DNA from 2 places in the Clostridioides sp. LIBA-7602 genome. Region 1 is predicted to be linked to the other one. Evidence: a T-box and tRNA genes for the amino acid it is inferred to sense, from the RefSeq annotation. Region 1 holds a T-box; the other holds one or more tRNA genes.
What was found. The T-box of region 1 lies ahead of serS (serine--tRNA ligase). A T-box ahead of a tRNA ligase gene usually reads a tRNA of that ligase, here a tRNA-Ser.
Positions count from the first base shown of each region.

Region 2: it encodes a tRNA-Ser, which carries the amino acid that the T-box ahead of serS (serine--tRNA ligase) is inferred to sense. The anticodon was not compared.

Region 1 is NZ_CP196991.1:9,499-24,854, reverse strand. It holds gene ACTG45_RS00120 (nucleoside deaminase) at 1-175, opposite strand, end outside; gene serS (serine--tRNA ligase) at 502-1,773, opposite strand; T-box leader at 1,898-2,103, opposite strand; gene ACTG45_RS00110 (mechanosensitive ion channel family protein) at 2,231-3,112, opposite strand; gene ACTG45_RS00105 (transcription repressor NadR) at 3,124-3,633, opposite strand; rRNA gene rrf (5S ribosomal RNA) at 3,760-3,876, opposite strand; rRNA gene ACTG45_RS00095 (23S ribosomal RNA) at 3,991-6,887, opposite strand; tRNA gene ACTG45_RS00090 (tRNA-Ala) at 7,161-7,236, opposite strand; rRNA gene ACTG45_RS00085 (16S ribosomal RNA) at 7,292-8,794, opposite strand; tRNA gene ACTG45_RS00080 (tRNA-Ile) at 8,905-8,981, opposite strand; tRNA gene ACTG45_RS00075 (tRNA-Leu) at 8,993-9,081, opposite strand; rRNA gene rrf (5S ribosomal RNA) at 9,087-9,203, opposite strand; rRNA gene ACTG45_RS00065 (23S ribosomal RNA) at 9,404-12,300, opposite strand; rRNA gene ACTG45_RS00060 (16S ribosomal RNA) at 12,541-14,043, opposite strand; gene ACTG45_RS00055 (SigB/SigF/SigG family RNA polymerase sigma factor) at 14,225-14,998, opposite strand; gene ACTG45_RS00050 (ATP-binding protein) at 14,998-15,356, opposite strand, start outside.
Region 2 is NZ_CP196991.1:849,788-865,143, forward strand. It holds gene ACTG45_RS04225 (DUF4300 family protein) at 1-80, opposite strand, end outside; gene ACTG45_RS04230 (hypothetical protein) at 623-1,135, shown strand; gene ACTG45_RS04235 (pyridoxal-phosphate-dependent aminotransferase family protein) at 1,614-2,711, opposite strand; gene glpK (glycerol kinase GlpK) at 3,002-4,528, shown strand; gene ACTG45_RS04245 (ethanolamine utilization protein EutH) at 4,569-5,684, shown strand; gene ACTG45_RS04250 (DeoR/GlpR family DNA-binding transcription regulator) at 5,939-6,703, opposite strand; tRNA gene ACTG45_RS04255 (tRNA-Ser) at 6,964-7,054, shown strand; gene ACTG45_RS04260 (motility protein A) at 7,148-7,936, shown strand; gene ACTG45_RS04265 (flagellar motor protein MotB) at 7,957-8,697, shown strand; gene ACTG45_RS04270 (hypothetical protein) at 8,876-9,250, shown strand; gene ACTG45_RS04275 (extracellular solute-binding protein) at 9,342-10,802, shown strand; gene ACTG45_RS04280 (EAL domain-containing protein) at 10,856-13,882, shown strand; gene ACTG45_RS04285 (ATP-dependent helicase) at 13,959-15,356, shown strand, end outside.

The DNA of each region.
Region 1 (15,356 bases):
TTATCGCCAACATTTCTGCATGAGCTGTAGAATCTTTTAATGTTTCTGTAAGGTTATGGGCTCTAGCTATTATTTCATTATCTTTAACTATAATAGCACCTATTGGTGTTTCTCTTTTATTATATGCTTTATATGCTTCCTTTAATGCTTCTTTCATATAAAATGAACTTTCCATAATTCCTCCCAAAACTTATAACAAACTTATCTTATCATAATTCATTTTATAATTCAACTTAATTTTATTTTGTTTATTTAATTATTAATAGATATAGCTATATTTTATTTAAATTAGTTCTAAAATAATCTTTATTCATTTACATAAGTGTTGATTTATAAAGATATTTAGTATTTTATGATAAACATTCTGTTATATAAATTGACATAAAAAAGCTATGAAATTTAATAATTATATTAATAATTTCATAGCCTTTTTAATTTATTGTTCATTCATAGTATATCTTTTATATTAAAATATCTTTCTACATATGATATTAAATAGAATTATCTTATAACATCAACACCCATATAAGGTCTTAATTCTTCTGGAACTACTACAGAACCATCTGCTTGCTGATAATTTTCTAATATAGCAGCTAAACATCTTCCTATAGCTAATCCAGAACCATTTAAAGTATGAACATATTCTGCTTTTGATTTTTTATCTCTTTTAAATCTTATTCCAGCTCTTCTAGCTTGGAAGTCTTCAAAGTTTGAACAAGAAGATATTTCTACATATCTATTGTAACTTGGCATCCAAACTTCTAAATCATATTTAAATGCAGCTGTGAATCCTAAATCTCCTGTACATATTTTTACAACTCTATATGGAAGACCTAACATTTGTAGCATAGTTTCAGCATCATGAGTTAATGATTCTAATTCATCATAAGAATCTTCTGGTTTAACAAATTTAACTAACTCAACTTTATTAAATTGATGTTGTCTAACTAAACCTCTTGTATCTCTTCCTGCTGAACCTGCTTCAGATCTAAAACAAGGAGTATATGCACAATATTTAATTGGAAGTTCTGCGACATCTAATATTTCATTAGCATGTATATTAGTAACAGGTACTTCAGCTGTTGGTATTAAGAAATACTCTAGTCCTTCTATCTTAAACATATCTTCTTCAAATTTAGGAAGTTGACCTGTACCTATAAAACTATTTCTATTAGCCATAAATGGAGGTAAAACTTCTGTATATCCATGTTTAGCTGTATGAGTATTTAAAAAGAAATTCATTAAAGATCTTTCTAGTCTAGCACCTAGACCTCTATATAGAGTAAACCTTGAACCAGTTATTTTTCCAGCTCTTTCAAAATCTAATATACCTAGACCAGTACCAATATCCCAATGTGCTTTATGCTCGAAATCAAATTTAATAGGTTCTCCCCAAGTTCTTACTTGAACATTATCTTCATCTGTTTCGCCTTGTGGTACCTCAGGATGAGGAACATTTGGTATTCTCATCAATGTGTATTCCATTTTTGCTTCTACTTCTTTTACTTTTTCATCAATACCTTTTATCTTGTCTGATAACTCTTTTAATCTTGCTTTTTCTTCTGTTACATCTTTTCCTTCTTTTATTAATTGTGGTATATTTTTAGAATTTACATTTAATTCATTTTTCATAACTTCAACTTCTTGAAGTATTTCTCTTCTTTTATTATCTAATTCCACTACAGCATCAAGGTCAAATTCTTTTTCACCTCTTCTATCCATAGCTTTCTTGATATCATCTAAATTTTCTCTTATTCTTTTAATATCTAACATATTAATTCCTCCTAATAATTTTGATAATCTAAATTATAATTCCAATTAATTTACAAGTATTATAGCTATAAACCTTTAGTTTAAACAAATTTGAGAAATAAAAAAAGACCTCCGTTTACCCTATAAAAGGGACGAAAATCTTTTATCCGCGTTGCCACCCTAATTGATTATACTAAAGTGTATAATCCTCTCAGACCTATAACGTAGGTAAACGTCTAGCTTTAACTAGAAGCTCTAGAGTAGATTCAAAAACCATTGTAATGAGTTCTCACCATCCACTCATTCTCTGAATACAATCTGTTTTTTACTATTTTCCTTCACCGCTTTTTAACTAATTGTTTTATTTGATAATCATTATATTATATATATTAACATCTTTCAATACTATTATTCAAATTTTTTTAGAATTTTCTTTAATTTTTTATATTAAATTCATTTTTTTTATTTAATTAAAATTCTATCTTTTATCCATTGTATTTAAATTGCTCATATTATTAAATAACAATGAAGAAGGAACAAATGGAACTTTTATATTATTTTCATCAAATTTATTTTTGACTTTTTCCATTATATCAAAGTATACATCCCAGTAATCATCAGTTTTAACCCATGGTCTAGCAACTATTTGCATGGTATTATTTCCTATAGAGTTTAAACCTATTATAGGTTTTGGGTCATCTAATATTCTTTTTTCATTTGTAAAAATTTCATTCAATATAGACTTAACTACATCTATATCACTATCATAGGAAATATTATAAGAAAAATCTATTCTTCTTTTATTTTGATGTGTGTAATTAATTATATTATTACTTGTCAATTGAAAATTTGGTATAATTATGGTTTTATTATCTGGAGTTTTTAGAACAGTACTAAATATCTGTATATCAGAAACTGTACCTTCTACACCTGAACCTTGAATATAATCACCTATGTTAAATGGCTTAAAAAATAAAATAATCATACCTGAGCCTAGGTTTGATAATATTTCTTTAAATGCTAAACCTATACTAAATCCAGCAGCTCCTAATACAGCTACAACTGAAGTAGTTTGTATCCCTATAATTCCCAAACTTATCAATGATATAATAGATAGCATAGATATATATATTCCATATACAATGAAATTATTTACACCTTTACTCATTCCATATTTGATTAGAAACTTTGAAACCATCTTTCTTACTATCTTAGATATATAGATACCTATTACAAATACAATTATTGCATATATAATATTTGGTATATTATCACTAAAGTTATTAAGCATATTTTCTAAAGTTCTCTTAGTTATATTACTATTTGTTGAAGCAGTCTTAGCCAATGATAAAAAATTCATTTAACTCCTCCTTATGATAATATTCCTCTGTACTCTAATTCTTTTGTTATAGCTTCTATAGTCTCTTCTTTTAGCGCCTCAACTGTATGAATATGACTACATTCTGTCAGAACTGATAACTGCTTAAATTCATTTGTCTCAACCTTCTTCATAAAATTATCTATATCCATCTTAGAATAAATGTTAAGTTCTGCAGTTATCTGACCATATGTTGGATGATTTACAATGACATCTTTTACAATCCCACCTAAATCTACAATAATCTTTAATTCATCGTAAATTTCTTTAGAGTTCTTGTGATTCTTACATTTTATTTGTTTTGTAAAATATGGTTGATTATATATTATATATCCTTGAGGTGTAGCTATTATTTCAAATCCTCTAGCTCTTATAAGGGCTATATCTTGTACTATTACTTGTCTACTTACATTTAATATCTCAGCTAGCATTCCACCTTTTACAGGGCACTTAGATTCTTTTAAAATATCTATTAATTTGCTTCTTCTTTCATCAGAATTCATATTACACCTTCTTTCTAAATCAAAAACTTTACCTATACTATATAATTCTATATTTTATCTTATTATAAATCAATATTGACTTTATATTCTATTTAATCTTAAATTTTATTGCAAATAAAAAAGATTACGTGGCTACGTCCTACTCTCCCAGGCAGTTTCCCACCAAGTACCATCAGCGCTAGAGAGCTTAACTTCTGTGTTCGGAATGGGAACAGGTGTATCCTCTCTGCTATTGTAACCACATAATCTCTATGCTTAATATATCTATTAAGTTATTAGAATCTAGTAATACTAGTTTCTTTAGAGTTAGCACTCTAAAAACTACACATATATTTTACTGAATGAACATCAAATAATTTGGTCAAGTCCTCGACCTATTAGTATCGATAAGCTAAATACATTGCTGCACTTACACCTTCGACCTATCAACCAGATAGTCTTTCTGGGGTCTTACCCTTGCGGTGGGAAATCTTATCTTGAAGTTGGCTTCGCGCTTAGATGCTTTCAGCGCTTATCCATTCCGTACATAGCTACCCAGCCATGCCCTTGGCAGAACAACTGGTACACCAGAGGTACGTCCATCCCGGTCCTCTCGTACTAAGGACAGGTCTTCTCAAATTTCCTACGCCTGCGACGGATAGGGACCGAACTGTCTCACGACGTTCTGAACCCAGCTCGCGTACCACTTTAATGGGCGAACAGCCCAACCCTTGGGACCTACTACAGCCCCAGGATGTGATGAGCCGACATCGAGGTGCCAAACCTCCCCGTCGATGTGGACTCTTGGGGGAGATAAGCCTGTTATCCCCAGGGTAGCTTTTATCCGTTGAGCGATGGCCCTTCCACGCAGAACCACCGGATCACTAAGTCCGATTTTCATCCTTGCTCGACCTGTATGTCTTGCAATCAAGCTCTCTTTTGCCTTTACACTCTACGTACGATTTCCGACCGTACTGAGAGAACCTTTGAGCGCCTCCGTTACCTTTTGGGAGGCGACCGCCCCAGTCAAACTGCCCACCTGACAGTGTCCCAAGACCAGATTCATGGCCTATGGTTAGAGTCCCAGTACTACAAGGGTGGTATCCCAAGGATGGCTCCGCCAAAACTGGCGTCCTGGTTTCAAAGCCTCCCACCTATCCTGTACATGTAGTACCAAGACCCAATGTCAAGCTACAGTAAAGCTCCATGGGGTCTTTCCGTCCTGTCGCAGGTATCCGGCATCTTCACCGGAATTACAATTTCACCGAGTCTGTTGTTGAGACAGTGCCCAAATCGTTACGCCTTTCGTGCGGGTCGGAACTTACCCGACAAGGAATTTCGCTACCTTAGGACCGTTATAGTTACGGCCGCCGTTTACTGGGGCTTAAGTTCACTGCTTCGATTGCTCTAACAGATCCCCTTAACCTTCCAGCACCGGGCAGGCGTCAGCTCCTATACATCGTCTTGCGACTTAGCAGAAACCTATGTTTTTGGTAAACAGTCGCTTGGGCCTATTCTCTGCGGCCACCGGATGGTGGCACCCCTTATCCCTAAGTTACGGGGTCATTTTGCCGAGTTCCTTAACAACAGTTCTCTCGCGGGCCTTAGGATACTCTCCTCACCCACCTGTGTCGGTTTGCGGTACGGGTACCTTTAACCTCGATAGAGACTTTTCTTGACAGTGTGAAATCAGCTACTTCGCTACTAAATTTCGCTCCCCATCACATCCCAGCATTATCAAAGCGGATTTACCTACTCTGACTGCCTCAATGCTTGGGCACACATAACCAACAGTGTGCTTAGCTTATCCTACTGTGTCATCCCATCTCTCAAACGGTTATCGGTAGTACAGGAATATCAACCTGTTGTCCATCACCTACGCCTTTCGGCCTCAGCTTAGGTCCCGACTAACCCAGGGCGGACGAACCTTCCCCTGGAAACCTTGGGTTTACGGCCTGTGGGATTCTCACCCACATCTCGCTACTCATGCCAACATTCTCACTCCCATACTGTCCACATGTCCTTACGGTCATGCTTCAACCCGTATGGGAAGCTCCCCTACCCATCATAATGATGCCGTAGCTTCGGTAGTAAGTTTTAGCCCCGGAAATCTTCGGCGCAGGATCACTCGACCAGTGAGCTATTACGCACTCTTTGAATGAGTGGCTGCTTCTAAGCCAACATCCTGGTTGTCTGTGCAATCCCACATCCTTTACCACTTAACTTACATTTAGGGACCTTAGCTGACGATCTGGGCTGTTGCCCTTTCGACTATGAATCTTATCACCCACAGTCTGACTCCCAAGTATAAGATGACGGCATTCGGAGTTTGATAGTCTTCGGTAGGTGCAATACCCCCTAGGACATTCAGTGCTCTACCTCCGTATCTCTCACCTTGAGGCTAGCCCTAAAGCTATTTCGGGGAGAACCAGCTATCTCCGGGCTCGATTGGAATTTCACCGCTACCCACAAGTCATCCCCGAGCTTTTCAACGCTCGTGGGTTCGGACCTCCACGAAATTTTACTTTCGCTTCATCCTGCTCATGGGTAGGTCGCCCGGTTTCGGGTCTACGTCAAGTAACTGAACGCTCAGTTAAAACTCGCTTTCGCTACGGCTCCACACCTTAAGTGCTTAACCTTGCTACTTAACGTAACTCGTTGGCCCGTTCTACAAAAAGTACGCGGTCACACAAGAAATGTGCTTCCACAGCTTGTAAGTGCAGGGTTTCAGGTTCTATTTCACTCCCCTCCCGGGGTTCTTTTCACCTTTCCCTCACGGTACTATACGCTATCGGTCACTAGGTAGTATTTAGCCTTGGAGGGTGGTCCCTCCTGCTTCCCACAGGGTTTCACGTGTCCCGTGGTACTCTGGATCATATCTGAAGTCTTCTCGTTTAACATACAGGACTATTACCTTCTGTGGTGGGTCTTTCCAAACCTCTTCAATTACGATACCTCTTCGTTATGATATGTCCGCAACCCCAATAAAGAAAACTTTATTGGTTTGGGCTATTCCGCGTTCGCTCGCCGCTACTTACGGAATCGAATTTCTTTCTCTTCCTTCAGGTACTTAGATGTTTCAGTTCCCTGAGTTCCCCTCATTAAGCTATGTATTCACTTAATGATACTTAGACATTACTCTAAGTGAGTTTCCTCATTCGGAAATCTTCGGATCAAAGTTTACGTGCAACTCCCCGAAGCTTATCGCAGCTTATCACGTCCTTCATCGGCTCCTAGTGCCAAGGCATCCGCCCTGCACCCTTAATAACTTGACCAGTTAAAAAGGTTTGATAGATTAAAGTCTATCAACTTGATAATTTTTAAAAGTTATCAGCTTTATATATTACAAATTAGATGTCATATCACTAAATATATATGCAGTTTTCAAAGTGCTAACGCACAGCGCCAACGGATAAGTCCCGTTGCTTAAAGTGCTAACGCACGTCGCCAACAAACAAACTTCACATTCGTTCAGTTTATTCTATTGCTTAAAGTGCAATGTAAGAGTCTACTAGATAAATCAAAGATTCAAGTAATATGCTCTTAAATGGTGGAGATGAGGAGAGTCGAACTCCTGACCCCTTGCTTGCAAGGCAAGTGCTCTCCCAACTGAGCTACACCCCCAAATATGAAGTTCATAAAGAACTTTCAAAATTAAACAGTAGGCAATTCTCCTTAGAAAGGAGGTGATCCAGCCGCACCTTCCGATACGGCTACCTTGTTACGACTTCACCCCAGTTATTGATTCCACCTTCGACGACTTCTTCCAAAAGGTTAGATAATCGGCTTCGGGCGTCTCCAACTCCCGTGGTGTGACGGGCGGTGTGTACAAGACCCGGGAACGCATTCACCGCAGCATTCTGATCTGCGATTACTAGTAACTCCAGCTTCATGTAGGCGAGTTTCAGCCTACAATCCGAACTGAGAGTAGCTTTAAGGGATTAGCTCCACCTTACGGTTTGGCAACCCTCTGTACTACCCATTGTAGCACGTGTGTAGCCCTAAGCATAAGGGGCATGATGATTTGACGTCATCCCCACCTTCCTCCAGGTTATCCCTGGCAGTCTCTCTAGAGTGCCCAACTTAATGATGGCAACTAAAGACAAGGGTTGCGCTCGTTGCGGGACTTAACCCAACATCTCACGACACGAGCTGACGACAACCATGCACCACCTGTCACCAATGTCCCCGAAGGGAAGTCTCCGATTAAGGAGATGTCATTGGGATGTCAAGCTTAGGTAAGGTTCTTCGCGTTGCTTCGAATTAAACCACATGCTCCGCTACTTGTGCGGGTCCCCGTCAATTCCTTTGAGTTTCACTCTTGCGAGCGTACTTCCCAGGCGGAGTACTTAATGCGTTAGCTGCGGCACCGAGGGGGGTAACCCCCGACACCTAGTACTCATCGTTTACAGCGTGGACTACCAGGGTATCTAATCCTGTTTGCTCCCCACGCTTTCGTGCCTCAGCGTCAGTTACAGTCCAGAGAGCCGCCTTCGCAACTGGTGTTCCTCCTAATATCTACGCATTTCACCGCTACACTAGGAATTCCACTCTCCTCTCCTGCACTCAAGTCTCCCAGTTTCAAGAGCTTACTACGGTTGAGCCGTAGCCTTTCACTCCTGACTTGAAAGACCGCCTACGCACCCTTTACGCCCAGTAAATCCGGATAACGCTAGCCCCCTACGTATTACCGCGGCTGCTGGCACGTAGTTAGCCGGGGCTTCCTCCTCAAGTACCGTCATTATCTTCCTTGAGGACAGAGTTTTACGACCCGAAGACCTTCATCACTCACGCGGCGTTGCTGCATCAGGCTTTCGCCCATTGTGCAATATTCCCCACTGCTGCCTCCCGTAGGAGTTTGGACCGTGTCTCAGTTCCAATGTGGCCGATCACCCTCTCAGGTCGGCTACTGATCGTCGCCTTGGTAAGCCGTTACCTTACCAACTAGCTAATCAGACGCGGGTCCATCCTGTACTGGCTCACCTTTGATATTTAAGAGATGCCTCTCAAATATATTATCCCGTATTAGCATACCTTTCGGTATGTTATCCGTGTGTACAGGGTAGGTTACCCACGCGTTACTCACCCGTCCGCCGCTCTTTACCGAAGTAAATCGCTCAACTTGCATGTGTTAGGCACGCCGCCAGCGTTCATCCTGAGCCAGGATCAAACTCTCAAATAAAAGTTTATCAGGCTCAGATACTATTGTTATCAAAATATCTGGCTTTATGGTTTGTTTCTTGTTTTATAAATTAACCTACTGTTTAATTTTCAAAGTTCTTTAAATTATTGTGGTGGGCCATCAGGGACTCGAACCCCAGACCTACCGGTTATGAGCCGGGCGCTCTAACCAACTGAGCTAATGGCCCACAATAATTTGTGGTGCCGAAGACCGGAATCGAACCGGTACGAGAGGTAAGTCCCGCAGGATTTTAAGTCCTGTGCGTCTGCCAGTTCCGCCACTTCGGCACATCACCTGGCTATGTCCTACTCTCCCAGGCAGTTTCCCACCAAGTACCATCAGCGCTAGAGAGCTTAACTTCTGTGTTCGGAATGGGAACAGGTGTATCCTCTCTGCTATTATAACCAGATTATTGTCTAAATTTTCATTTAACTTTTTTCTAAGACAAGTATTATAATAACATCTTTGTCTTATTATGTCAATACTTTTTTTATTCGATTTTTTAGTTTATAAAACTACTAAAAATCTATAATTTTTGACAAGTTTAAACATATAGAGTTAGCACTCTAAAAACTACACATATATTTTACTGAATGAACATCAAATAATTTGGTCAAGTCCTCGACCTATTAGTATCGATAAGCTAAATACATTGCTGCACTTACACCTTCGACCTATCAACCAGATAGTCTTTCTGGGGTCTTACCCTTGCGGTGGGAAATCTTATCTTGAAGTTGGCTTCGCGCTTAGATGCTTTCAGCGCTTATCCATTCCGTACATAGCTACCCAGCCATGCCCTTGGCAGAACAACTGGTACACCAGAGGTACGTCCATCCCGGTCCTCTCGTACTAAGGACAGGTCTTCTCAAATTTCCTACGCCTGCGACGGATAGGGACCGAACTGTCTCACGACGTTCTGAACCCAGCTCGCGTACCACTTTAATGGGCGAACAGCCCAACCCTTGGGACCTACTACAGCCCCAGGATGTGATGAGCCGACATCGAGGTGCCAAACCTCCCCGTCGATGTGGACTCTTGGGGGAGATAAGCCTGTTATCCCCAGGGTAGCTTTTATCCGTTGAGCGATGGCCCTTCCACGCAGAACCACCGGATCACTAAGTCCGATTTTCATCCTTGCTCGACCTGTATGTCTTGCAATCAAGCTCTCTTTTGCCTTTACACTCTACGTACGATTTCCGACCGTACTGAGAGAACCTTTGAGCGCCTCCGTTACCTTTTGGGAGGCGACCGCCCCAGTCAAACTGCCCACCTGACAGTGTCCCAAGACCAGATTCATGGCCTATGGTTAGAGTCCCAGTACTACAAGGGTGGTATCCCAAGGATGGCTCCGCCAAAACTGGCGTCCTGGTTTCAAAGCCTCCCACCTATCCTGTACATGTAGTACCAAGACCCAATGTCAAGCTACAGTAAAGCTCCATGGGGTCTTTCCGTCCTGTCGCAGGTATCCGGCATCTTCACCGGAATTACAATTTCACCGAGTCTGTTGTTGAGACAGTGCCCAAATCGTTACGCCTTTCGTGCGGGTCGGAACTTACCCGACAAGGAATTTCGCTACCTTAGGACCGTTATAGTTACGGCCGCCGTTTACTGGGGCTTAAGTTCACTGCTTCGATTGCTCTAACAGATCCCCTTAACCTTCCAGCACCGGGCAGGCGTCAGCTCCTATACATCGTCTTGCGACTTAGCAGAAACCTATGTTTTTGGTAAACAGTCGCTTGGGCCTATTCTCTGCGGCCACCGGATGGTGGCACCCCTTATCCCTAAGTTACGGGGTCATTTTGCCGAGTTCCTTAACAACAGTTCTCTCGCGGGCCTTAGGATACTCTCCTCACCCACCTGTGTCGGTTTGCGGTACGGGTACCTTTAACCTCGATAGAGACTTTTCTTGACAGTGTGAAATCAGCTACTTCGCTACTAAATTTCGCTCCCCATCACATCCCAGCATTATCAAAGCGGATTTACCTACTCTGACTGCCTCAATGCTTGGGCACACATAACCAACAGTGTGCTTAGCTTATCCTACTGTGTCATCCCATCTCTCAAACGGTTATCGGTAGTACAGGAATATCAACCTGTTGTCCATCACCTACGCCTTTCGGCCTCAGCTTAGGTCCCGACTAACCCAGGGCGGACGAACCTTCCCCTGGAAACCTTGGGTTTACGGCCTGTGGGATTCTCACCCACATCTCGCTACTCATGCCAACATTCTCACTCCCATACTGTCCACATGTCCTTACGGTCATGCTTCAACCCGTATGGGAAGCTCCCCTACCCATCATAATGATGCCGTAGCTTCGGTAGTAAGTTTTAGCCCCGGAAATCTTCGGCGCAGGATCACTCGACCAGTGAGCTATTACGCACTCTTTGAATGAGTGGCTGCTTCTAAGCCAACATCCTGGTTGTCTGTGCAATCCCACATCCTTTACCACTTAACTTACATTTAGGGACCTTAGCTGACGATCTGGGCTGTTGCCCTTTCGACTATGAATCTTATCACCCACAGTCTGACTCCCAAGTATAAGATGACGGCATTCGGAGTTTGATAGTCTTCGGTAGGTGCAATACCCCCTAGGACATTCAGTGCTCTACCTCCGTATCTCTCACCTTGAGGCTAGCCCTAAAGCTATTTCGGGGAGAACCAGCTATCTCCGGGCTCGATTGGAATTTCACCGCTACCCACAAGTCATCCCCGAGCTTTTCAACGCTCGTGGGTTCGGACCTCCACGAAATTTTACTTTCGCTTCATCCTGCTCATGGGTAGGTCGCCCGGTTTCGGGTCTACGTCAAGTAACTGAACGCTCAGTTAAAACTCGCTTTCGCTACGGCTCCACACCTTAAGTGCTTAACCTTGCTACTTAACGTAACTCGTTGGCCCGTTCTACAAAAAGTACGCGGTCACACAAGAAATGTGCTTCCACAGCTTGTAAGTGCAGGGTTTCAGGTTCTATTTCACTCCCCTCCCGGGGTTCTTTTCACCTTTCCCTCACGGTACTATACGCTATCGGTCACTAGGTAGTATTTAGCCTTGGAGGGTGGTCCCTCCTGCTTCCCACAGGGTTTCACGTGTCCCGTGGTACTCTGGATCATATCTGAAGTCTTCTCGTTTAACATACAGGACTATTACCTTCTGTGGTGGGTCTTTCCAAACCTCTTCAATTACGATACCTCTTCGTTATGATATGTCCGCAACCCCAATAAAGAAAACTTTATTGGTTTGGGCTATTCCGCGTTCGCTCGCCGCTACTTACGGAATCGAATTTCTTTCTCTTCCTTCAGGTACTTAGATGTTTCAGTTCCCTGAGTTCCCCTCATTAAGCTATGTATTCACTTAATGATACTTAGACATTACTCTAAGTGAGTTTCCTCATTCGGAAATCTTCGGATCAAAGTTTACGTGCAACTCCCCGAAGCTTATCGCAGCTTATCACGTCCTTCATCGGCTCCTAGTGCCAAGGCATCCGCCCTGCACCCTTAATAACTTGACCAGTTAAAAAGGTTTGATAGATTAAAGTCTATCAACTTGATAATTTTTAAAAGTTATCAGCTTTATATATTACAAATTAGATGTCATATCACTAAATATATATGCAGTTTTCAAAGTGCTAACGCACATCGCCAACAAACAAACTTCACATTCGTTCAGTTTATTCTGTTGCTTAAAGTGCTAATTTTGAGTATTCGTAAAAACGAACCCTCAAAATTAAACAGTAGGTAATTCTCCTTAGAAAGGAGGTGATCCAGCCGCACCTTCCGATACGGCTACCTTGTTACGACTTCACCCCAGTTATTGATTCCACCTTCGACGACTTCTTCCAAAAGGTTAGATAATCGGCTTCGGGCGTCTCCAACTCCCGTGGTGTGACGGGCGGTGTGTACAAGACCCGGGAACGCATTCACCGCAGCATTCTGATCTGCGATTACTAGTAACTCCAGCTTCATGTAGGCGAGTTTCAGCCTACAATCCGAACTGAGAGTAGCTTTAAGGGATTAGCTCCACCTTACGGCTTGGCAACCCTCTGTACTACCCATTGTAGCACGTGTGTAGCCCTAAGCATAAGGGGCATGATGATTTGACGTCATCCCCACCTTCCTCCAGGTTATCCCTGGCAGTCTCTCTAGAGTGCCCAACTTAATGATGGCAACTAAAGACAAGGGTTGCGCTCGTTGCGGGACTTAACCCAACATCTCACGACACGAGCTGACGACAACCATGCACCACCTGTCACCAATGTCCCCGAAGGGAAGTCTCCGATTAAGGAGATGTCATTGGGATGTCAAGCTTAGGTAAGGTTCTTCGCGTTGCTTCGAATTAAACCACATGCTCCGCTACTTGTGCGGGTCCCCGTCAATTCCTTTGAGTTTCACTCTTGCGAGCGTACTTCCCAGGCGGAGTACTTAATGCGTTAGCTGCGGCACCGAGGGGGGTAACCCCCGACACCTAGTACTCATCGTTTACAGCGTGGACTACCAGGGTATCTAATCCTGTTTGCTCCCCACGCTTTCGTGCCTCAGCGTCAGTTACAGTCCAGAGAGCCGCCTTCGCAACTGGTGTTCCTCCTAATATCTACGCATTTCACCGCTACACTAGGAATTCCACTCTCCTCTCCTGCACTCAAGTCTCCCAGTTTCAAGAGCTTACTACGGTTGAGCCGTAGCCTTTCACTCCTGACTTGAAAGACCGCCTACGCACCCTTTACGCCCAGTAAATCCGGATAACGCTAGCCCCCTACGTATTACCGCGGCTGCTGGCACGTAGTTAGCCGGGGCTTCCTCCTCAAGTACCGTCATTATCTTCCTTGAGGACAGAGTTTTACGACCCGAAGGCCTTCATCACTCACGCGGCGTTGCTGCATCAGGCTTTCGCCCATTGTGCAATATTCCCCACTGCTGCCTCCCGTAGGAGTTTGGACCGTGTCTCAGTTCCAATGTGGCCGATCACCCTCTCAGGTCGGCTACTGATCGTCGCCTTGGTAAGCCGTTACCTTACCAACTAGCTAATCAGACGCGGGTCCATCCTGTACTGGCTCACCTTTGATATTTAAGAGATGCCTCTCAAATATATTATCCCGTATTAGCATACCTTTCGGTATGTTATCCGTGTGTACAGGGTAGGTTACCCACGCGTTACTCACCCGTCCGCCGCTCTTTACCGAAGTAAATCGCTCAACTTGCATGTGTTAGGCACGCCGCCAGCGTTCATCCTGAGCCAGGATCAAACTCTCAAATAAAAGTTTATCAGGCTCAGATACTATTGTTATCAAAATATCTGGCTTTATGGTTTGTTTCTTAATATAAATTAACCTACTGTTTAATTTTCAATGTTCGTGTTTATTTCTTTTTCCTTTTTTCAAGGACAAGTAATACTATACCATCTTTAAAACAGTAGGTCAATACTTTTTTTATATTTTTTTATAAATTTTTTTCATATTCTTTTTTTAGCTTTTCTACTACCTTTTTTTCTAGTCGAGAAACAGTCATCTGAGATATCTCTAACTCCTTAGCTATACTAGATTGTGTTTTATCAAAGAAAAATCTGTCTTTAAATATTTTTACTTCTAATTCATTCAAAGTTTTAATAAACTTATTAATAAAATCTTCATACTCTATACTTCCAAAGTTACCTTCTTCTTTTCCTATCTTATCAATAAGAGTTATGTCTTTATCTTCTGAATCATCATTACTTGATGAATCTAAAGACATAGGTTGATATCCATAAGAAGCTTCCATAGCCTCTAGAACATCTTCTTCACTGACTCCAATGTAATCAGCTATATCTTTTACTTTTGGATGCTTTTTATTTTCTTGTTCTAGTTTAATTTTTGCATCACTTATCTTTTTGCTTAGTTCCTGTATTCTTCTTGGTACTCTAAGTGTCCAAACTTTATCTCTAAAATATTTTTTTATTTCTCCTACTATAGTTGGTGTTGCAAAACTGGAGAATTCAAATCCTTTTTCAACATCATATCTATCAATAGCATAAATTAACGCTAATGAAGCAACTTGATATATATCTTCAAAATCAACACCTTTATTTATATACTTCTTAGCTAACAATCTTGCTAAATACAGATGCCTTTCAATAAGAATATTCCTAATATCTACATTTTTATTTTTATTATATAAATTAAATAGCTCTTTTGTATCCATATTTAGGTAATGTGTAGCATTAGCTACATTTTTCATTAAATATCAACTCCTAAATATTTAGTCATTTTTATTTTTGTTCCCTGGTTATGTTCTGATTCAATATCTACATCATCCATTAAAGTTCTAATTATAAATAGTCCAAGACCACTCTCTTTTGGATTCTCTAAATCTGGTGTACTTATTGAGCTAACATCATATCCTTTTCCATTATCCTGAATTTCTATATTAATTGCATTATCTAAAATATTAAATACTATATTGAACACATCATCTTTACTATGCTTTATTGCATTTGTACATGCTTCTGATACTGCTACCTTTATATCTTCTATATCATCTATTGGAAATCCCATCTTATTAGCAATTCCAGACGCTGTTAATCTTATTATACTAA
Region 2 (15,356 bases), 840 kb from region 1:
GCTGAATATGCAAAGATAGTAAGTATACTTGATAACACTAAAGCAATGGATAATATTACTATTGATAATTTTTTTTTCACTTATATCTCTCCTTTTTAAATTTATTGTGTCGACATATTTATAGTATATAGTACATTTAATTTTATCTTCAATATGTTTTTAATTACAAAACTGTTGTAAAAAATATAACTTTATTTAAAACTTTTTTTTAATATTTAAATATATATACGAATATGGGGTATATATTTTTTTAATATTAAGAAAAATACTCTTGATATTTTGAGATACTTTGTATAGTAAAAATAAATAGATTATTGCTAGAATAGGGAGAGATTTTTAATTTGATTATTATAAGACTTTAAGTAAATAAGTAGGATTGAAGTATCTAAAAACTTTTATTTTATCAAAAAATTATTTGCTTAGTTTGATTTTAAAGCTATTAATAAGTATAAAAATATTATTATTTAAATTCAACTATTCCTCAAAAAAGCGATTTTTAAGGAATAGTTGAAATGAAAAGTTTGGTTACATAACAGTAATTTTAGTTACAAGAATGAAACTGTAAAACTTAGGATTTTATTTATATAATTGCATTGAGAATATTTAATTTAGGAGGTAAGATATGAAAGTAAAAAAATTTAAAACTGGTGTAGTCTCAGCATTAACAATTATGATGATAGGAGTATCATTGACAAATGTATCAGCTATGGAATTAAATGAGAGCAAGGAATTTGAAACTAAATACAATGAGATAAAAAGAGATTTTCAAGAGGAGTATGGAAACGAAGACAAATTCAATATAACATTAGATGATGAATTTACAAAAGAAGAAGTGAATGGAGCAAAGGGGATTATAAAGACAACTAATAAGGTGAATAATGAAGTTGTAATCTTAAATTATTTCGATGAGATGAAATCTGGAATTGAATTTGAATTGAAGCCAAAAGAAGAAAAAAATGCAATTTTAAGAGAAGAATTCCAACAAGGATATGGGAATGAAGATAAATTTAAAGTTGTGTTAGATGATGAATTTACAAAAGAAGAAGTAAATGGAGCTAAAGGGATTATAAAGACAACAGATAAAGAAACAGGCGAAGTTGTTGTATATAATTACTTTGATGAGCTTGAAAAATAATACTAAATGTAAACACGATTGTATTAAAATATAAAATAATTAAATGTAAAAAGTTGTATCAAAAATATAGGATGACTAAATCTAAAACAATTGTATTAAAAACATAAGATAACTAAATCTAAAAATGATTGTATTAAAATGTAAGATAATTAAATGTAAACACGATTGTATTAAAAATATAAAATAATTAAATATAAAAAATTGCATCAATATAAAATTTAATATGAGGGTGAACTTTATATATTTAGAGTTCACCCTTATAGAAAATATAAAATCTAATTTATTAAATGAATATTTTAAAAAGTCAGTCTATTTAATTTATACTAATATTCTACAGAATTTAATCAATAAAGATTAAAGAGTATTAGAAAGAAAGGGTATTAAATGTTTACTCCATGCTGAAATAAATTTTTCTATTATGATAAAACAGGATTTTGCAATAATTCTAAACAGTAATATAAGTCAATTTTATAAATATTTACATAGCTTTTTTAATTTCTAGTTTTGATTTTAAGACATCTAAAAATTTGTAACAATCTTCTGGATATATTTCTCCCATGTTTGCAACTTGGAAGATATTAGCATCTAAGAATTTGCCCTTTCCAGGATATACTACATAACCATTTTCCCTTTCTAAATCCGATATAAACTCATTTATATCTATTTCTTTAGGCAAAAACACAGAGGTAACCGTATTAGACATATACTTATCTGGAAGTAAAAATGTTAGACCTAGTTCTTCCATTCCATTTCTTAAAATAGCAGAACATTCTCTATATCTTTCTATTTTATTGTCATCTTCTAAAAACTCAGTTAAAGCTTCATTAAGAGCAAATATTAAAGTGACATTAGGTGTATTTGGTGTTTGAGAGGACGATTTTGCAAGTTTGTAGTGTTTATAAAGACTAAGGTACACATTTTTACATTGATTTTCTTTAATATTTTGTAAAATGTTTTCTTTAGCACAAAGATATGCAGAGCCTGGGAATGCACCAAGAGCTTTACCACCAACACCAGTTATTATATCTATATCAAACTCATCCACATCAATATATTCTCCAGCAGAGGCACTTATTGCATCTACAAAGAATATTTTATTATACTTTTTAGCAAGTTTTCCTAGTTCAGGTATTGGATTTATCATTCCTGAGCTAGTTTCATGAAATACCATAGCAATTACTTTTATATCAGGATTTTCAATTATATATTTTTCTAAAATGTCTAAGTCTGGATATTCTGCCCATTCAAAATTGGGCTTGTATGTTTTTACGTTATAAGCAGATAATATTTCTTCTAGCCTTTCTCCAAAAACACCATTACTAACTAATAAAGCAGCATCTTCTTTATCGAATATAGAAGACAGTACACATTCATTTACAGATGTTCCAGAACCAGATACAACTAATGAGTAATAATCAGAAGTTGCATTATATAGTTTATTGATTTTCTGTTGAGTATCCTTGAATAAATCCATAAACTCATCTCCTCTATGGCATATATCATAGTGAAGAAGTGCGTTTCTAACCCTATCTGTAACCATTACTGGTCCAGGACTAAATAGATATGTTTTTTTCATTGTAAATCCTCCTTAAAGTTTAATTTAAAATTTGTGATGACTGTTTATGTGTAAATATTATGATATTATGTGTTATTTTAACTAGATTATAGAATAAAATAGTAAATATTGCAATAATATTTTAATTAAAATACTTTTAAAATCATTTAAATTAAAAAATACAAAAAATATCGTAATAAATATTGTATAAATCCACAGAATGATATAAAATATAAATAACTTGAATAGATTTTATATTCAAAAAATAAAGAAGAATTAATTAATTCTGAAAATAAAGGGGGACGTTTAAAGTGAAATATGTATTAGCAATTGACCAAGGAACAACAGGAACAAGAGCAGTATTAATAAATGAAAAATCAGAGTTTGTTTTTAGTGATTATATGGAACATACTCAAATATATCCGCAATCTGGATACGTCGAACATGACCCTATAGAAATTTGGAATAATACAAAAACTGTAAGTAATAATGTATTACAACAAGCTTTTGAAAGTGGAATTAATGAAAGTGATATAAAAGGAATTGGTATAGATAATCAAGGTGAAACAGTAATGCTATGGGATAAAAATACAGGGATGCCACTTTACAATGCTATTGTATGGCAGTGCAGGAGAACTTACGATTATGTGGAAAATTTAAAGAGGGTGCCAGGTCTAGAAAATAAAATAATAGATAAGACTGGATTAATTATAGACCCGTATTTCTCAGGTACAAAAATTAAATGGGTAATAGATAATGTAAAAGGTGTAAAGGAAAAAATAAAAAATGGAGAAGTGCTTGCAGGAACATTAGATAGTTGGTTAATTTGGAAAATGACAGGAGGAAAATCCTTTTTAACAGATGTATCCACAGCAGCAAGAACGATGCTTTTTAATATAAGAGATATGGATTGGGATAGAGAGTTACTTGATATTATAGGAATACCTAGAAGTATTTTAGCAGATATAATGCCTACTAGTGGTGATTTTGGAACTACAGATAAAGAGGCATTTTGTGGTGTTTCTATAAAAATCACTGCCTCAATGGTTGACCAACCAGCAGCCTTGTTTGGTAATGGATGTTTTGAACCAGGGATGGTCAAAAATACTTATGGTACAGGTTGTTTCTTATATATGAACATAGGTGAGGAGCTAAATATAGCAGGTAATGGTATATTGACAACTGTTGCTTGGAAGATAGGAGATAAAGTTACTTATGCTTATGATGGAGGTGTGTATATAGCAGGTGCTGCAATACAATGGCTTAGAGATGGAATTGGAGTTATAAAAAATTATTCGGAAACTGATGATATGGCAAACTCCATATCAAGTACTGGTGGTGTGTATTTTGTACCAGCATTTGCAGGGATAGCAGCACCTTATTGGGACCAATATGCTAGAGGTACAATGGTTGGGATAACCGGAAGTACTAAAAAAGAGCATATAGTAAGGGCAACTCTTGAATCTGTTGCACTTCAAGTTAAAGATGTTGTTGATTCTATGAATTTAGCTTCAGGTAAAGATATAAAAATGTTGAGAGTGGATGGTGGAATTACTAAAAATAACTTTACAATGCAGTTTCAAGCTGACATATTAGATATACCAATTGAAATTGCAGAAAATCCTGAAACAACAGTGCTTGGGGTAGGGTATATGGCAGGTCTTTCTTGTGGTGTTTGGAATAGTATTGATGAAATTAGAAGTGAATTTACAGTAAGTAAAAAATATATCCCAAATATGACTAATCAAAAAAGAGAAGAGATACTAATTGGATGGAATCAAGCAGTAAAAAGAGCTATGAATTGGGAAAACGATACCAAAAAAATGTGTGCTAATTAAAGTACAATAGAGAATTTTACATATACAGGAGGAAATAAATATGCCCTTTGATAAAATTATATTATACATAATGGCTGTGGGTGTGCTTTTAGGAGCATTAGATAGGATAATTGGGAATAAGTTTGGGCTTGGAGAGCAGTTTGAAGAAGGATTTAATTCAATGGGGCCATTAGCATTAGGAATGGTTGGTATAGTTTGTTTAGCTCCAGTCATTTCAGATGTGTTAGGACCTGTGATAATACCAATCTTCAACCTTTGTGGAGCAGACCCATCTATGTTTGCTACTATTTTAGCCAATGATATGGGAGGGTATCCATTAGCCATGGAACTTGCACATAATAAAGAGGCAGGAATGCTTGCAGGATTAGTTGTGTCGTCCATGCTTGGGTGTACATTGGTATTTTCAATACCAGTAGGATTAGGGCTTATAGAATATGAAGATAGACCATTTTTTGCAAAAGGCTTACTGATAGGATTGATAACTATACCTTTTGGAGGTATTGTAGGAGGCTTAATAGCAGGATTTAACTTATCAATGGTAATTATAAATATGATACCAGTGATAATATTGGCAGTAATATTAGCAGTAGGATTAAAATTGAATTCTACACTTATGATAAATGGGTCATTAATTTTTGGGAAATTTATATCCATATTAATAACAATAGGATTGGGAGCCGCTGCATTTCAAGAAATAACAGGAATAGTGCTTATAAAAGGAATGACACCAATAAGAGAAGGAATTCAAGTAATTGGAAGTATTGCAATAGTATTATTAGGTACTTTTCCAATATTGCATTTGCTAGTTAAAGTTCTTAATAAACCACTTACAATGGTGGGAGGTAAATTAGGTATGGATGCGACCAGTGCAGCAGGGTTAGTATTTACTTTAGCTAATAGTATTCCAGTATATAAAATGATGAAGGATATGAGACCAAAGGGAAAAGTAGTAAATACTGCATGGTTGGTTTGTGCTACAGCAGCTCTAGGAGACCATTTAGGATTTACAGCAGGAGTAGTGCCAGAGATGATTACGCCTGTTGTAATTGGAAAGTTGGTTGGTGGAGTATTGGCAATTGCACTTGCTATGGTCATGACAAAAGACTTAACTTTAGAAGAAGAACAAAGTGTTAGAGTTAAGAAAGATGTTGTATGAAATGAGTAGTACTTAAACAGAATTTAAGTTACTTTAAATTAAAAAATCAAATGACTAAGAATATAATTAAATAGTTCAAAATAATAAAGTAGCATAAAACATTGAAGTAATTGAGAGTATTAAACTAATCTCAAAATAGTAACATAATAAAAAATATAAAGTATTATTTAGATATAAATGGAGCTAAATAAATAATTATTTGGCTCCTTAAGTTTAATTTATTATGCCAAGGAATTAAAAACCAATCATATGAACTAATTATCTGCTATGACTAAAGGTATTCCTCTCTGAGAAAATTCTATTATTATATCATGGTCTATATTAGAGGATGTAATAATAGTATCTATATGTTCTATAGGAGCCACTGATGCAAATGAATTTATACCAAACTTAGGAGGTTCAACAACCACTATAGATTTTCTAGACCTTTCAATCATTTTTTTTCGAACAAGTGCTTCTTCCAAATGATAGTCAGAAATACCATTTTCAAGAGTGATACCTCCAGCACCTAAAATAGCCTTATCAACATTAAATTGTTCAATAGCTGATAGTGTGAGTGGGCCAGAAAAAGAACCTTCAGTTTCTCTAAGATAACCACCAAGTACATATACTTTTATATTAGTATTCATAAGTTCATTTGCCACTAAAATTGAGTTGGTTATTACAGTTAAATTTTTTTTGTCTTTTAAATTTTTTGAAACTTCAAGAACAGTAGTTCCAGTATCCATAAAAATAGTATCATTTGTATTTATAAACTCACTGCATTTGATTGCAATTTGTTTTTTATCATTTGAGTTTATTTTTTTTCTTTTAACATAGTTGAGTTCTACACTACTTGCTATAACTGGTATAGCACCACCATAGACTCTTTTTAAAAGTCCAATACTCTCCATATGGGCTAAATCTCTTCGTGCTGTCTCTATTGATATGTCAAACATTTGAACTATGTCATTTATTTTAATTATATTATCTGATTCGAGAATACTTAAAATTTTCTCGTATCTTTCCTGTGGTAACATAGAATATCCTCCTTGGATTAATATTATTTTAGCTTTGAGCATAACTTATGATTAAGTCAGGATTTATGTATATTTGTTAATGTATGTATATTTATCAAATAATATTATAAGTATTATGCAAGATAATTTTACCATATTTGAAACTTACATTTAAGCAAAAAAGTAAAAATAGATATTTAATAATTCAAAATAACTTAAATTTTATAAAATAATTGACTAAAATATAATTTTATTATATAATTTACTAGTAAAGACAATCTGGAGAAGTACTCAAGTGGCTCAAGAGGATCCCCTGCTAAGGGATTAGGCTGGGTAACCGGTGCGAGGGTTCGAATCCCTCCTTCTCCGCCAATTATTAAAGGCTATTCTTGTTAAAGGTAGTCTTTTTGTAGTGTCTTTAATAAAAGTAATTTACTAAGCAGAACTAAAGAAAGGAGGGAATAGATGACAACTTTAATTTTTTTCATAGTGGGAATAGCATCTTTAGTGGTTGCTTTCGTTATTGATGGAGGACATATTGGAGCACTATTTGTGTTTTCATCAGCACTTGTTGTCTTTGGTGGGACTATAGGAGCTGTTGGAGCTTCAACGCCATTTCCCGTGTTTAAAAAATCTATAAAGATAATGTTGTTAGCTTTTAAAAATAAAAAACCTAACAACATAGAAAATATAATCTATTTTAAAGAAATTGCAATAAAAGCTAGAAAAGAGGGGCTTCTAAGCATTGATAAGGAAATAAATGACAATAATGATTTAGACCCTTTTATTAAAAAAGGGCTTGAACTTATGGTAGATGGAGTTGATGCAGCTACTATAAGAAATATCTTGGAATCACAGATACAGATAACATCAAAACGACATAAAGAGGGTATATCAATATTTGATTCAGCAGGGGGATTTGCACCTACACTGGGGATAATAGGTACCGTTATGGGATTAGTACATATTTTAGGTAATCTTTCGAGTAATCCAGATGCACTGGGTCCTCAAATATCCGTTGCATTTTTAGCTACATTATATGGTGTTGGTTCTGCCAATTTAATATGGATACCAGTAGCATCAAAACTTAAAGCTATAAACCAACAAGAAATAAATGAAAGACTTTTGGTGATAGAAGCAATATTATCTATACTTGAGGGGGATAATTCTAATTTAATGACAGAAAAATTAAAAATATTTTTAAATTCAAAAGAATTAATCGAACTTGAAGGAACAGATAGTAGAGCTGAATAATATAAAAGGATGGAATATTTATGTTACATGATGAAGATGAAAAAGAAGAAAACAATGAGCGATGGCTTTTAACTTATTCAGACCTCATAACACTACTTATGATTTTCTTTGTCATAATGTATTCTATGAGTAATGTTGATGCAGAGAAATATAAACAATTATCTGAATCTCTAAATTCTGCATTTGGTGATTCTTCTGGGGTTATTGAAGGTGGTAAGAGCCAAATGGAGCCAGTAGTTGAACCAGGAAGTAATAATTTAGATAGTTTACAAAATGCTGAGTTCAAAAAAGTTGGTGAGGAAATTCAGAAGTATTTAAATGAAAATGGTATGGCGAATTCAGTATCATTAAAAGCTCAGGATAGAGGATTAGTAATAAGTCTTAAAGATACCATACTATTTGATACTGGAAAAGCAGTTGTAAAGAATAATTCTAGAGATAAAATTATTCAAATAGGTAAGATGTTAAATGAAATGAATAGTTACATAAGGGTAGAAGGTCATACAGACAACATGTTTATAAAAAATTCTGAGTTTAAGTCAAATTGGGATTTATCAGTTATGAGAGCAACCAATGTTGTTCAACTTCTTATTGACAATGCAGGTATAGCACCAGATAAATTATCTGCTGTAGGATATGGCGAATTTAGACCAATAGCAGAAAATTCATCTCAAGATGGTATGTCAAAAAATAGACGAGTTGATATAGTCTTAGTTGATAGTAAATATGATAATGTAGAAAATGTTGGTGAAAATAAATAGTTAAACAAACTATCTCAAGGCAGAATTATTTCTAAAAAGAGATAGTTTTTTTATGTAAAAATTAAAAATAGATGAACAGTAAGTTACCTTTTTGGAAGAATATATGGTATCTTAAATATATAATGTTTAAACGATAAAAAACTCAATTTTAAAATTTTTATAGAGGGTGAGGAAACAAATGAGTAATAAGAATAAAAACACGAAGTATAAAGATAAAACAAGAGAAAGGTATAATAAAAAAGTTGATACTTTAAATAAAGAGAAGCTAAAGGAAACTAACAAAAAATCTAAAAATGTAGATAAGGTTGATGATATTATTAATAAATCTAGTATTGTATTATGTATTCTTTTAGTAATATTTTCTTTACTTTATTTGTTTAAGTTAGTTCAACTTAATGTAATAATGACGCTTTTAGTGATTACAGTGGCTATTCAACAAGGTTTGGTATCGTTTGGAGCATTTAGAAATAAAAATTATGCAAAAGCCCTATTTTCAGTATTTGTAATTATATGCTTCTTAATTGCTTTTAAATATGTTGTTAATCCTGTTTAAATATATCAATAAACGTTCTATAATTAATATAAATAGTGAAGTTGTAGTTTTAATGCTATTATAATTTTATAAATTTGAAGGAGTAGATTTTATGAATAGGTGTAAGTTTGCAAAATTAATTATCACATCAATGATTGTTTTATTACTTACAGGGTGTAGTTTGAAAAAGGAAGATAATTATAAGCTGGACCCAGAGAATCCAACATCAATAGAAATTTGGCATTATTATAATGGACAGCAAAAAATAGCTTTTGACAAGCTTGTTAAGGAATTCAATGACACTGTAGGTGCTGAAAAAGGAATTATTGTTGAAGCGTTTAGTCAAGGTAATGTTGTTGATTTATCAGAAAAGGTTTTAGATTCTGCAAATAAAAAGGTTGGTTCTGAAGATGTACCAAATATATTTGCGGCATATTCAGATACTGCTTATGAAATGGATAAATTAGGATTACTAGTGGATATGGACAAGTATATAAGCAAAGATGAACTAAATGAGTATATAGATGAATATGTAGAAGAGGGCAGAATAAATTCTAATGAGGAGTTTAAACTTTTTCCAATTGCAAAATCTACTGAGATTTTGATGATAAATAAGACTGATTGGGATAAATTTGCCAAAGCTACAAATTCAAATATCAATGATATACAAACAATAGAGGGATTAACAGAAATATCAAAAAAATATTATGAATGGACAGATAGTTTAACAAAAGAGCCTAATGATGGTAAAGCGTTTTTTGGAAGAGATGCTTTAGCAAATTATATTATTATAGGAAGTAAGCAATTAGGAGTAGAACTTTTTTCTGTTAAAGATGGAAAAGTTACATTAAATATTGATGAAAAAGTTATGAGAAAATTATGGGATAATTTTTATGTACCATATATAAATGGATATTTTGCATCTTATGGTAAATTTCGTTCTGATGATGCAAAAACAGGAGATATATTAGCTCTTGTGGGTTCTAGTTCAGGAGCAGCATACTTCCCAGATAGAGTAGTGTCAAATGACAACGAGAGTTATAAGATTGAAACATCTGTTTTTGAAGCTCCTCGTTTTAAAGGAAAAGAAAAGTATGCTGTACAACAAGGTGCAGGAATGGCTGTAACAAAATCCACTAAAGAAGAAGAATATGCATCAGTAGAATTTTTAAAATGGTTTACAGATAAAGAACCTAATATAAAATTTTCTATTGCTTCTGGATACTTGCCAGTAAAGAAAAAAACAAATGATTTAGATGTTATAAAAGAAGTTATGAAGAAAGACGATTTAAATGTATTAAATAAAGTTGAAGAATCAATAGTTTCATCTATTGCACAAATTAAAAGCTGTAATTTATATACTAATAAAGCATTCGATGGTGGAACTAAAGCTAGACAAATTCTTGAATATTCGATGCTTGATAAGGCTAAAGAAGATTTAAATAAAATAAATGAATTAATAAAAAATGGAACTTCTAAAAAGGATGCAGTAGCACAATTTAATAATGACAAGAATTTTGAAACTTGGTTTAATGATTTTAAGACTGAGCTTGAAAATGCTACAAAAGAGTAGATGAATTGGCGGTTAGTGTGTCAACATGCACAAAGGTATAGGTGGAATTAAGTATGGAAAACAATCTAAGAAAAAATAATTCAATAATGAAAAAGATGATATTTCCCCTAATTATTGTTATGCTAATTCAAACAAGTTTATTTTGTGCCACAATTTTATGGGGAGGAACTATTAAGAAGTTAAATGACAATTCATTTGATATTTTAAATGAAAGAGTAATTAATCGCAAAAATTATATACAAAATGAGATGTTGCAAAGATGGTCAAAGACAAGTGAAACGGAAGCCGCAATTAATTCATCTGTAAAAAAGGTTTTAGATGAAAATAATGTTTCAATCAAAGATGTAGGTGAGAATGAAGAAATTAACAAGGAGATTATAAAAAATATATCTAGTAATTTGATATATCTTTTAAGAAAAAATTCTGTTACAGGCTCTTTTGTAATATTAAGTAATAAAAACATTGAAGATGATTCCATGAGTAAAGGTGAAATAAGCAAGACGGGACTGTATATAAGAGATTTAGACCCTAAATTTAGTCCAAATGATAATTCTGATTTGTTAATTGAGAGAGGTTCATCAGATATAGCAAGAGACTTTGGAATATCTATGGATAGTTATTGGGCTCCAAAATTTTCATTTAAAAGTGAAAACAAGCGAAAAGGAGATAATTTTTTTTACAAACCATTTAGAGCGGCAATTGATAATCCAAATGTATCAAGTTCTAATTTAGGATATTGGGGAAGTAAGTTTCTATTAACAAATGCAGGCGATAAGGTTATGACATATTCAGTTCCTCTTATTTATGAGGATGGAACTGTATATGGAGTACTTGGAATAGATTTAAGTATAAACTATTTAAGTGAATTACTACCATATGCAGAGATAAATGGAAACAAAAAAGGTAATTATATTTTAGGTGTGGACAGAAATGATGATATGGCATTTGAAAATGTAGTTTCAAATGGATATTCACTAAAAGAAAAATTTTGGGATGGTTTACATTCTAATTTAGAACAGAAAGAATCTTATAAGAATGTATATAAGATTAAAAATGAAGATAATGATTATAGTAGTGGGAATATTTATGCTAGTGTGCAATATCTAGATTTATATAATTCCAATACTCCATTTGAAAATGAACGTTGGGCTCTTTTGGGGATTATTGAAGAAAAAAGCCTTTTATCTTTTTCAAAAAGAGTGGAGCGTTTGGTTATAGTATCTATAGCAATTTCTTTAGTAATAGGACTTATAGGTATTTATATAGCATCAAGACTGTTTACAAAACCAATTGTTCTTCTAGCCAAAAAGGTTAGAAATAGTAATCCATCAAAACCAGTAAATCTTGATAAAATAAATATATCTGAAATAGATGAATTATCTTCAGCTATAGAGCTACTTAGTGCAAATGTTGCAGATTCTTCTTCAAAATTATCACAGATTATAGAGATGGTAGATATGCCTATTGGAGCTTTCGAATTGTACAAAAATACAGATAATGTTTTTTGTACAAAAGGATTTTTTAATGTATTTATTACAGAAAAGGGATTCCGAGAATATGGTTATATGCAAAAAGATAAGTTCCTTAAAAAAATGAAAAAGCTAGATAAATATTTACAAAAAGGTTATGAAACAGAAAATACATATATATATAAATTTGAATCTGAAGATAAGAGGTCTAAGTGGGTAAGATTAAACCTTGTTGAAGATGAGATAAAGGTTCTCGGTGTTGTTGTTGATGTCACAAAAGAGTTCGTTGAGAAAAGAAAAATAGAGTACGAAAGAGATTTTGATATTTTAACTAATCTTTTAAATAGGAGAGCATTTTACTCACAGATACAAGAGAAATTCAAAAACAAAGATGAACTTAAGGTAGCAGCATTTGTTATGTGGGATTTAGATAATTTAAAATATATCAATGATACATATGGACATGATACTGGAGATGAATACATTAGATGTGCAGCAGGAATACTTAAAAAGTTTATATCATGGAATGGTATAGTTTCTAGGCTTTCAGGTGATGAGTTTTATGTATTTATATATGGATATGAAAGTAAAGAGAGTATAAGAGCTATTATTAATTCTGTTAAGATACAGATGAGTAATACATTACTAAAACTTCATGATGGAACAGAATTTAAAATAAGAGCATCAGCAGGAATTTCTTGGTATCCTTACGATTCAAGTAACTATGATGAATTAATGAGATATGCAGATTTTGCTATGTATCAAATTAAAAACACAATCAAGGGTGAAGTCAGTGAGTTTGATATCAATATATATAATAAGGATTCATTCTTATTGAGTAACAGAGAAGAGTTAAATAAATTGATTGATGGTCAACTTGTTGAGTATGCATTTCAAGCTATTGTAGACTGTGAAGGAAAAGTTTTTGCATATGAGGCACTCATGAGACCTAAAATAAAAACTTTCAGTTCTCCAGTGGATGTTATTAGATTGGCTCGTTCACAATCTAAATTGTATCAAATTGAGCGTATTACTTGGTTTAAAGCACTTAAATCATTTAAAAAATACAGAGAGAAGTTTGGAGATTGTAAATTGTTTTTAAATTCTATTCCAAATAATAACCTATCAAAAGTGGATTTTGAAGAAATTGAGGATTTATATGGTAATTATTTGAATAGAGTTGTATTAGAAATAACAGAAAATGATAAAATTAATGAAGATTTTATTGAGAAAAAGAAATCTTATATAAACCATTGGAATATAGAGATTGCTTTGGATGACTTTGGAACAGGCTACAATGGAGATGCTGTACTATTATATATAATGCCAAATTACGTAAAGATTGATATGTCTATTGTAAGAGGGATTGATAAAGATGAAGACAGACAGAAAATATTAAAAAATCTTATTTCATACTCTAATGAAAGAAATATTAAAGTAATAGCAGAAGGTGTAGAAACTAAAAGTGAGATGGAAACATTAATTAATCTTGGAATAGATTATATGCAGGGATATTATATTAGTAAACCATCATTTATCCCTGAAGATATAAGTGATAAAATTAAAAAAGAGCTCAAGATGTGTCATGAAAATAGGAATGATGTGATTTAATAGAGGAAAAATTACATGTATTTTTATGAACTTTTGGTTTATAATTAAAAAGAAAATAATATAATTATAAATTAGGGTGGTGGAGCTAATAATCACAACAAATATAGATATAAGAAAGTTAAATGAAAATCAATTAGAAGCAGTTGAACATATAGATGGGCCTTGCATGATACTTGCAGGGCCTGGTTCAGGTAAGACTAGAGTAATTACATATAGAATAGCCAATATGGTAGTAAATAAAAATATAGCACCAACGAGAATCTTAGCAATAAGTTTTACCAAAGCATCTTCAATAGAAATGAAAAATAGAGCTTTAAGTTTAAGTGATGATATAAGGCTTAACAAAGTAACCTATGGAACTTTTCACTCTGTATTTTTTAAAATTCTAAGGTATTTTGAAAGGTATAATCTAGATAGTATATTTGATGAAAAATCAAAGCGAATAACAATCAAGGCAATACTAAAAAGCTTAAATATAGAGAATGCTGATGATGATGAGAATATAGGACAAGTTATAAATGAAATTTCTTATGTAAAAAATGAACTTATGGATAAGAATGAATTTAGTTCAGAGGTACTGACAAAAGATGAGTTTTTGAAGGTATATAATTTATATGAAGAGCAAAAATCTAAAGTTAATAAAATTGACTTTGATGACATGCTTATAAAGACTTACTATTTACTCTTAAATGATAAGTCTGCATTAGAGATGGTTAGAAATGTATATAAATATATATTGATAGATGAATTTCAGGATATAAATAAAGTACAGTTTGAAGTTTTAAAGTTAATTTCTAATCCACTAAATAACATATTTGCTGTTGGAGATGAGGACCAGAGTATATATGGTTTTAGAGGAGCAAGACCAGACTTTTTACTTGAATTTGAAAGATATTTCAATAATACTAAAAAAATAATATTAGACGTAAATTATAGGTCTAAAAGTGAGATAGTACATATTGCAAATAGGCTTATAGAAAAAAATAAAAATAGATATGAGAAAATTATTAAATGTAGTCAAGGCACTGGAGGAAGTGTGAGTTATATTTGTCCACATGATTCAGAAGAGGAAGCTTTATATATTGCCAAGGAAATAATTGACGAAATAAAAAAAGATTATGTAGAGTATTCTGATTTTGCAGTGATTTATAGAACTAATATACAGTCAAGAGCATTAGTAGATGTATTTATGGATATGAGGATTCCATTTGTAGTGAAAGACTCAGTAATTACAATATATGACCATTGGGCAAGTCAAGATATACTAGCATATTTAAGAATAGGTATTAATCCAAAGTCAAATAAAGATTGGTTAAGAATCATAAATAAGCCATTTAGATATATATCTAAGGATAATGTAAATATGGTTAAGGATGAAAAAGATTTTATAACTGCACTAATAAATAAATGTAATCTCCATCCTAAACAAGTCAAAACCATAACTGATTTAGAAATAGACCTAAGTTATTTAAAC